Regions from separate parts of the Brevibacillus sp. NPDC003359 genome, predicted to be linked through region 2. Evidence: predicted binding sites of a transcription regulator. Region 2 holds the regulator's gene; each other region holds the start of a gene.

Region 1 (3,161 bases), on a different contig from region 2:
GTGATCCGCGACGATAATCATCAAGCCTTATTTCAAGCACTGGCGAAGCTGAGTGACAAGGAGCGCAATATCATCGCCATGAAATATGCGGCTGGTCTTAAAAACGCAGAAATCGCAGAACTTCTTGGTGTCAGTGGTTCAAATATTGGCGTTGTGCTCTACAGATGCTTGAAAAAGCTGCAGATGGAATTGCAAAAAGGGGGCTTCCGTTATGAAGAGTAAGCATGATCTAGACGATTTTCGTGAACTCACCGACTTGCTTACTGATCTGGAGCTGGATGACACCACTCCAAAAGCCAACATATACAATCGGCTGAAATTCAAATTGGAATCAGGAAACATACAACCCAATACTAGCAAAAAGGACGGGATCTATATGAAAACGAATAAATGGAAAGCTGCCACAGTTAGTGCTGTTGCTGTTGTTTGCCTTTTAGGTGCATTCTCGACTACATCGTTTGCCCAAGGAATGCTCCAGACGATCTTGGCACGCTTTCAAGTCGGGAACATGGAAATTACCCAATATGATAAAGAGCTGCCTGCTACACAGTCCAATACCCAAGAAATCGAGATACCTATAGAACGCAAGGCCCCCCCACAGATGACATTGGAAGAAGCACGCGCAGCCAGTAAAATGGACTTTCCCGCACCGACATGGTTGTCAGAGCATTATTCCTATAAAAACACGGTCGTTCAAGGCAAGGGTATGGTAGAAATTCAGTATGAAAAAGAGAAAGAGTTTATTTCCTTGTTGATTTCAAACGGTGGCGAAAACGGCATCAGCACGACAGAGGGTGTCAAGATCGAAACCATTGGCGGGAAAAAGGTATATTTCGCCAACGGAATCGTGATTTGGGAGCATGAAGGATTCACGTACGAGTTGTACCAGATGGCAGAGAAGAGCTTTGATGCTGCGACCATCAGCAACATCATCGATTCCTTGTCAACGAAATCCGTCAAAAAATAAGCGGTTGTTACTTCACCACGTACCCAGGCACGACCGGCTTCGATTACTTTTCGAGGTCGGTGATCGTCTGGGTATTTTCGTAAAATGGTAAAAAAGGGGATCAAAAAGTACTGCTATATATGGATGAAACGTCAAAACAGTATCCATTTTTTCTACGTACAATAACTGCCGAGATATTTTAAGAGAAAATGAACAAATTACATATTCAATAAAATAAGTGGAGGCGCATAAGTCTAGCTCAAATCAAGGGAAAATCCTAAACAGTCACAGACTGTTAAAAATCATGTAACGAATCGGACACCCTCTAGGGTCAAAAGTCCTGCTACAATTATACATGACCGGGAATATACAGGGTAAAACAAAAAACTCTCTCACGAAGACGAAAAGGGGGTTACACGAGAGGGAATCTATTGTGAATTTTTTCACATATATTTGTGAATTTTTTCACAAAGTCGTAATAAATGCTGGTTACCCCACTGGTATGCTTCCGGTACATAAAGGCCAAAACGCGAATAGAAAGGGATCTTTTACATGGATATAGTGGATTTGGGACGACTTCAATTTGCGATAACAACCATCTTTCATTTTGTTTTTGTGCCGATTTCCATCGGGCTGTCATTGTTAGTAGCCATTATGGAAACGATGTATGTAGTAAAAAAGAATGACTTGTACAAAAAAATGGCCAAGTTTTGGGGAACCTTTTTGCTCATAAATTTTGCTGTTGGTATCGTGACAGGGATTATGCAGGAGTTCCAATTTGGGATGAACTGGTCCGATTTCTCACGATTCGTCGGCGACGTATTTGGAACACCGCTAGCGATTGAGGCCCTCTTAGCATTCTTCCTCGAATCGACTTTTATAGGACTATGGGTGTTCGGTTGGGATCGTTTGTCCAAAGGTGTGCATCTCGCATGTATTTGGCTCGTATCGATCGGAACGATTCTTTCGGCCCTTTGGATTTTGGCAGCCAACTCGTTTATGCAGCAGCCAGTCGGCTTCGCTATTAATAACGGACGTGCAGAGATGGTCGATTTCTTCGCCCTTCTTACCAACGGACAATTACTATATGAATTCCCGCATACCGTATTTGCGGCATTTGCGACCGGTGCCTTCTTGGTAGCAGGTATCAGTGCATGGAAGCTGTTGAAAAAACAAGATGTTACATTCTTTGTACAATCGTTCAAAATCGCGATCGTGGTAGCATTGATTTCCTCGCTTGCTATTGCTCAATTCGGTCATGGTCAAGCGCAGTATTTGGTTGCTACCCAACCGATGAAAATGGCAGCGAGTGAAGGGCTGTGGGAAACAAGCTCGGACCCAGCTCCTTGGACGGTTTTTGCAACGATTGATCCGGAAAAACAAGAAAACGGTTTTGAAATCAAAATTCCTTATTTGCTTAGTGTCCTGACGTACAACTCACTTTCAGGTTCTGTACCGGGCATGTTGGAATTGCAGGCAGAGTATGAGCAAACCTATGGACCAGGAAACTACATTCCACCGGTTCGGACGACTTTCTGGAGCTTCCGCATCATGGTGGCTGGCGGTAGTGCAATGATTTTGCTGGCTCTGTACGGGGTATATCTGACTTTCCGCAAAAAGCTGGAACAGCCAAACAAGCGGTTCATGCAGCTAATGGTTGCGGGTATCTCCTTACCATTCATCGCAAACTCGGCAGGGTGGATCATGACGGAGGTAGGTCGCCAGCCTTGGACGGTATTCGGGCTACTGCGTGTTGAAGATTCGGTTTCGCCAAGCGTTAGCACAGGAGAGGTATGGTTCTCTCTTATCGCCTTCACGACTATTTATCTAATCCTGCTCTGCCTCTTGGCTTATCTGTTTGCTCGTGTGGCCAAAAAAGGACCGGATATGGATAGTCATGAGGATGTAGAGGATTTACAGGTTCAGGATCCATTTGATCGTGTAAGGAGTGAACGTTATGGAGCTTAATGAACTGTGGTTCCTACTCATTGCCGTTCTGTTTACCGGATTTTTCTTTCTCGAAGGCTTCGACTTTGGTGTCGGTATGGCGACGCGCCTGCTATCACGAAATGATTTGCAAACCCGGGTTCTGATTAATACGATTGGACCGTTCTGGGATGCCAATGAAGTTTGGCTGATTACAGCCGCTGGTGCGATGTTTGCAGCGTTTCCAGAGTGGTATTCCACGATGTTTAGCGGGTATTATCTCGTGCTT
Region 2 (3,161 bases):
CTCGTTTACCAAGCAATGAAGGAACGACTTGCGGACGCCCCAGAACCGTATACGTTATTCGGTCACGGCATCGATAGCAACAATCGGAGCAAGCTGGTACGTCTGTTCCGAAGCATGGAGAGAAGTGTTCTGCTAGGGACGAGCAGCTTCTGGGAAGGTGTCGATATCCAGGGGGAATGGCTGAGCAGTTTAGTCATTGTTCGCCTCCCGTTTGCTCCGCCGAATCATCCTGTTTATCAAGGCAGGGCAGAACTTTTGAAGGCAGAAGGTAAAAACGCCTTTATGTCTTTGTCTCTTCCACAAGCCGTTTTGCAATTCAAACAAGGTGTGGGGCGATTGATTCGCCATCACTTGGATCGCGGGGTCGTGATCGTATTCGACACGCGTGTGGTTGAGTCGAGATATGGACGTTCATTCCTTCAATCTTTACCGCCATTTCAGATCGAAAGTGGTTCATGGCCAACGCTGCGAGAGCGCATAGATCCATTCCTTAGTATGCAATCCCTGTCAGATTCATAAAATGAAGCAATAGTCTCATAGGGATTAAGGTGATAAAATAAATGTTAGGGAAAAAAGCGTGGTGTTGGTGGATTGTGGTTCTCTGTGCGATTTTCCTTTGCGCATGCTCGATTGACAGTCATTTGCTAGAAGCAGCAGTGAAGATCGAAGACCCGTTTGAAACGGAGACCGAACAGGAATTTTCTGGTCTCATTATCAGCTACTTGGCACTTCCTCATGGTGAAAGTACACTTTTGAGAATGCCAGGTGGCAAGACGATGCTGATTGATACGGGTGCGGCAGAAGATTGGCCCGTTCTTTCGGCGCGTTTGGCAGAGCTTAAGATCACACGGCTCGATTATGTGGTGTTGACGAACGATCAGCCTGAATATATGGGAGGCTACGCTTCATTAAGCCAGCAAGTGCTTGTAGATGCCGTCATTTTACCCAAGCTGATCTCACCTTCGATTCGTCATGTCGTGCTGCTTCGCCCCAAACAAAAGCAGATGGAAGCAGAGCAAGGACAAGTACTCACGCTTGACCAAGAAATCTCCATGGAAGTGTTGCTTCCGAATGAGCCGTTATTTTTATCGCCCCAGAACAATTCTCTCGTTTTTCGATTGATGCACGGTCAATTGCGGTTTTTATTTATGAGTGCCGTGAATGAAAAAGCAGAAGAGCGATTGTTGGAACAAAAAAATGACAAGCTGAGGGCGGAAGTGCTCAAGGTAGCCGGTCAGGGGAGCAATCAAGGGTCTTCGCAACCCTTTCTGACGCAGGTCGATCCGCAGGTCGCCATTATTCAAACAGGCCGATCGCGTGATCAAATGAAAGAAGGTCAGACGGAAGTTATGGAGCGCTTGGGTGAATCATGGGCCGAGACATATGTTACCAGCCACGATGGTTCCATTACCATTTTATCGAATGGGAAAGAATATCGGATTTTGAAGCAAAAGAATTAGGGGGGAAGACCGAACGTGGCAAAACACGAAAAGATTTCAGAAGCGGTCGTCCGTCGTTTGCCGATTTATCTGCGTTACCTCAGTTATTTGCAGCAGGTTGAGGTGACCACCGTTTCCTCCCAACAGATGGGCAAGAATCTTGATGTGAATCCTGCCCAAATCAGAAAAGATCTTGCAGCTTTTGGTGATTTTGGAAAAAAAGGAATCGGCTATGATGTCGATTATCTGGTGGAAAAAATACGTGAAATCCTGAAGCTAACGGATGAAATCCGTGTGGCTTTGGTCGGAGCTGGACATTTGGGCCATGCCATTAGTAACTACAACGCTTATTTGAAAGATAACATGCGGATTGCGGCCATCTTTGACAGTAACCCCGAGAAGCAGGGCAAAAAGGTCGCAGGTATACTGATTCAGCCTTTATCAGAGCTGGAAGAAACGATCGTAAACAAGCAGATCAAGCTGGCGATTATTACGGTACCAGCACCTGCAGCGCAATCCGTATGTGATCAGTTGACTCAAGCGGGTATCAGGGGGATCTTGAATTTTGCCCCTACGACGATTCGCGCAGGAAAAGATGTTCGCATTCACTATGCAGATGTGACGTCCAACCTGCAAAGCTTGGCCTACTACTTGACGTAAGAACGGAGTGTATATTATGAAAAAGACGATCCTCATTCACGCAACAGTCATTACCGTTAACGATACGAATGAAGTCATTTACGATGGTGCCGTAGCATTCGAAGGCAACAAGATTACGTACGTGGGCCCAACGCCTGAGGACCTGTCGGAAGCAGGATACGATGAAGTCATCGATCAAAAAGGAGACTACATACTGCCTGGATTGATCAACACACATGGACACGCTGGCATGTCCCTCCTACGCGGTTATGCAGATGATTTGCCGCTGCAACAATGGTTGGAAGACAAAATGTGGCCATTGGAAGCGCAATTCACGGGAGACACAGTAAAATGGGGTACCCAACTGTCGCTCATCGAGATGATTCGCACTGGAACCACTACGTTTGTGGATATGTATGATCATATGGATGTCGTGGCAAAGGAAGTCGATGCAGCTGGAATGCGTGCACGCCTGTGCCGAGGTATGATCGGTCTGTGCTCTGAAGAAGAACGTCAAACAAAGCTGAAAGACGCGACTCTTTTTGCAAAAGAATGGCATAATCAGGCAGACGGTCGGATTACCGTCATGATGGCACCGCATGCTCCATACACTTGCTCGCCAGAATTTATTACCCAAATTATCGAAAAAGCCGATGAGCTTTCCTTGCCGCTTCATATCCATATGTCTGAAACCGCTTGGGAAGTCGGTCAAAATGAGAAGGACTACGGGCTGCGTCCAGTTGCGCATTTGGAAAAGCTGGGAATGTTCAATCGCCCAACGCTCGTCGCGCACGCTGTTCACCTGACGGATGAAGAAATCGACATTTTGGCAAAATACAACGTGAGAGTTTCTCATAACGTTGTGAGCAACCTGAAGCTGGCAAGCGGTGTTGCGCCTGTTCCGAAAATGTTGGCAAAGGGTGTCAGCGTATCGCTGGGTACCGACAGCTCGGCAAGCAACAACAATTTGAATTTGTTTGAGGAATTAAAACTCGCTGCGATCCTGCACAAAGGTGTAAACAACGATCCAGTAGCCGTACCTGCAGAGGAAGCACTTCGCATGGCTACACGTTATGGGGCAGA
Region 3 (3,161 bases), on a different contig from region 2:
GCCACCTGTCCATACCATTGTTTTGGTTTCAATGGTACCGCCATCTTTTAAGCAAACCGTGGTTTCTTTCATTTCCGTTACAGGTACGCCTGTCAGGAACTGAACGCCACGTTTTTCCAAGCTCGTTTTCGCACGCTCAACCAAGTCAGGAGCAAAACCAGCCAAAATGGATGGACCTGCTTCTACGCAGTAGATGGATACGTCTGCAAAGTCTACGCCGTGTTTGTGGCACAGATTTGGCAGCATATCAGCGAATTCCCCAACAAGCTCGATACCTGTCAGACCGCCACCACCTACAACGAAGGAAGCATCTGCTTTATTCTTGCTCGTCTTGTATTCAATCACGCGCTCTTCGAGGTGTGCACGCAGACGATTTGCTTCCTCTACAGACTTCAGTGTGAAGCTGTACTCTTGCAGACCTGGGATTCCGAAGAATGCTGTTTCGCTACCCAGCGCAATCACCAATGCATCATATTTGATGGACTCGCCGCTCGCCAGTGTTACGCGTTGGGAATCGAGACCAATATTTTCTACCGCGTCTACTACGAGGTTAATATCTTTGCCACGCAGCAATCTTTCCAGAGGGAGCGCCACGTTTTGTTCAGACAGGTTTCCTACTGCCAAGCGGTGCAGTTCCGTAATGATTTGGTGAGTAGGAAAACGGTTTACCACCGTGATCGACGCTTCTTCAGCCGTCATGTATTTACGTGCAGTCAATGCGCTGAGCAAACCGCCATAACCGCCGCCTAGAATCAGAATATGCTTCGCCATGCCCAATCCTCCGTCCTTGTCTTACATTCCATAATGAAAAAACTAGCGTTTTTGTTGTTGACGTTCTGCCGACACTTCCAAGAATGCTTGTGCGAAACGCAATGTTTTTTGTACTTGCGGATCTTTGAGCATTTTGAGAATACCGAACAAACCGATAGTAGACTCTTCTACATGAACACGGTCATTGGCTTCAATGGCTGCTTGCGCAATACCTTTCGCTTTATCAGAGATCGGTTTTACGAACTCTTCCATTCCGCCTTTGATGTCGTCGATCAATACGTGATCATTTGCTACCGTTTGTACCAAATCATACGTTTTGGTCAAAAGAGTTGTCAGTTCCGCCAATTTAGGCAGGTTCGCCACCAATACGTTAAGTGACTCTTGGATTTCTGGTTTCATCAACTGATCGAGTACATCTTGTTGTTGCGCTGGCGCCAGAGTAGCAGTGCTTGCTACTTCAGCAGCAGCTTGAGCTTGTTGCGTAGTTGTTTGAGACATAAAAAAAACGTCCTCCTTTGCTTTGGAATAGAGGCCTTTTCATTCTCGATGCCTGTTCATACGAGTAACGGCCGCTATTCTCCCTGAAAATCCAGAAATAAAAATTACTTGTAACATTTTTCACAAAGTTAAGCAAACAACGGATTCGAATAATCAAAAGTGAATGATTTCACAAGAATTTATTCAGATGAAAGCGTACACAACAAATCCATTAAGTGAACAGGCTCGATTTAGAACTCTATGTACTCTACTATATACCTTCTTCACAGGAACATCAAAGGAAAAAAACCGCTTCCTTAGGAAGAAGCGGTAGTTGAGAGCTTTTTATAGTAATCTTTGATGAGTTCATGGTGCTTTTCATTGATATCCGTAAAGATTAATTCAATGATTGATTGTTTGTCTTGAAACGTTTTTTCCACGATTTTCGCCATCATGACGATCTCCTGCGCTTGCTTCGGTATCTTAAAAGACAAGTGGAGAAAATCGCCCTTCGACACATAACCGTCCGTTCCCAAAACAAGACGGGTAGGAGAGAATTTCAGCAGCACTGCCTCGCCTTTTTCTTCGATCGGTCTAGCTCCCATCACCTTGTAAGGGACAGAAATACCGAGATCTGGGGAGATGGGATCCTGCTTGCGCTTTGGTGAAATTTCTACCCCTACACTAATCGGAATCATCCCTAAAAGCTTGATTGGCCAAAGCGTTTGCTCCGAAACCACTTCCAAATCAATTGTGTTCACTGCCGAATCCGTTTCCCAACGAATGCGTACAGTTGATCCGAGGAGCTCTGCTTTCGTTTCAAGCTTCATCTCATAGGAAGCTACGAGATAACTGCCCTTTACATGTTCGACCAAAACTTGGACAGGTGTCTTCACCTGTTTGGAGATGATTAGCGGTAGCGTCGCACCGCGTTGGAGTCGTTTATCCCCCATAAAGGGGTTCAGTGATGGGACATCAATCATGGTTTTTGTCACTCCACAAAGTCAAACTCTAATTTGCCGATCCGGACGGTATCCCCGTCTTTTGCTCCAAGCTTACGCAGAGCATCATCTACACCCATACTGCGCATTTGTCTTGCAAAACGCTGGGCTGCATCATAGCTGTTCAGATTGGTCATGCGTACGAGCTTCTCAATCGTCTCGCCGCTGACGACAAACACTTCGCTATCACGCGTAATTTCGAATGCCTCTGGTTCTTTTTCTGCTCGGAAGACAACGCGCTCTTCCACTTCGGCAACTTCCTCGACAGCAGGCTTGTCCGGAATCGTCGCCAAGGTATCCCCAATCGCATACATCAATCCTTGTACGCCTTGACTGGTTGCAGCGGAAATCTCGTACACCTTCACATCTGGAGCCTTTTCCTTGAAAATACGCAGGTTTTCCTCTGCTTCTGGCAGTTCCATTTTGTTCGCGACTACAATTTGCGGACGATCTTCGAGCTTCAGGTTATACATAGTCAGCTCTCGGTTGATCTGCAAATAATCCTCGTACGGATCGCGTCCATCTACCGCTGCCATATCAATCACATGGACGATCAAGCGCGTACGCTCTACGTGACGCAGGAATTGGTGACCAAGACCCACACCTTCATGCGCGCCTTCAATCAATCCTGGCAAGTCAGCCATCACGAAGCTCTGCTCGCCCAAGTCCACAACACCCAGATTAGGTGTCAGTGTTGTAAAGTGGTACGCAGCGATTTTTGGCTTCGCCGCTGTTACACTGGACAACAACGTGGATTTTCCGACACTCGGATAGCCAACCAAGCCCACATCAGCAATCAACTTGAGCTCCATGACAATATAACGCTCTTGACCTGGCTCTCCGTTCTCCGAGATGTGTGGGGCTGGATTCGAAGAGTTGGCAAAACGAATATTGCCTCGTCCACCACGTCCG

The links. The regulator Rex, encoded in region 2, represses fermentation and respiration genes when NADH is low (regulators of the CRP and FNR family bind a similar motif). The targets are predictions, from matches to a motif close to TTGTGAAATATTTCACAA.
Region 1: a site for Rex is predicted at 1,400-1,417, ahead of ACFYU8_RS28230 (cytochrome ubiquinol oxidase subunit I). Genes of this name have one in related genera too.
Region 3: a site for Rex is predicted at 1,427-1,444, ahead of ACFYU8_RS10655 (helical membrane plugin domain-containing protein). Genes of this name have one in related genera too.

The regions. Positions count from the first base shown of each region.
Region 1 is NZ_JBIAOR010000020.1:20,682-23,842, reverse strand. It holds gene ACFYU8_RS28240 (sigma-70 family RNA polymerase sigma factor) at 1-222, shown strand, start outside; gene ACFYU8_RS28235 (hypothetical protein) at 212-967, shown strand; gene ACFYU8_RS28230 (cytochrome ubiquinol oxidase subunit I) at 1,499-2,914, shown strand; gene cydB (cytochrome d ubiquinol oxidase subunit II) at 2,904-3,161, shown strand, end outside.
Region 2 is NZ_JBIAOR010000001.1:370,611-373,771, forward strand. It holds gene dinG (ATP-dependent DNA helicase DinG) at 1-519, shown strand, start outside; gene ACFYU8_RS01760 (ComEC/Rec2 family competence protein) at 561-1,460, shown strand; gene ACFYU8_RS01765 (redox-sensing transcriptional repressor Rex) at 1,476-2,099, shown strand; gene ACFYU8_RS01770 (amidohydrolase) at 2,116-3,161, shown strand, end outside.
Region 3 is NZ_JBIAOR010000002.1:218,221-221,381, forward strand. It holds gene ACFYU8_RS10650 (NAD(P)/FAD-dependent oxidoreductase) at 1-771, opposite strand, end outside; gene ACFYU8_RS10655 (helical membrane plugin domain-containing protein) at 814-1,269, opposite strand; gene ACFYU8_RS10660 (PilZ domain-containing protein) at 1,566-2,231, opposite strand; gene obgE (GTPase ObgE) at 2,240-3,161, opposite strand, start outside.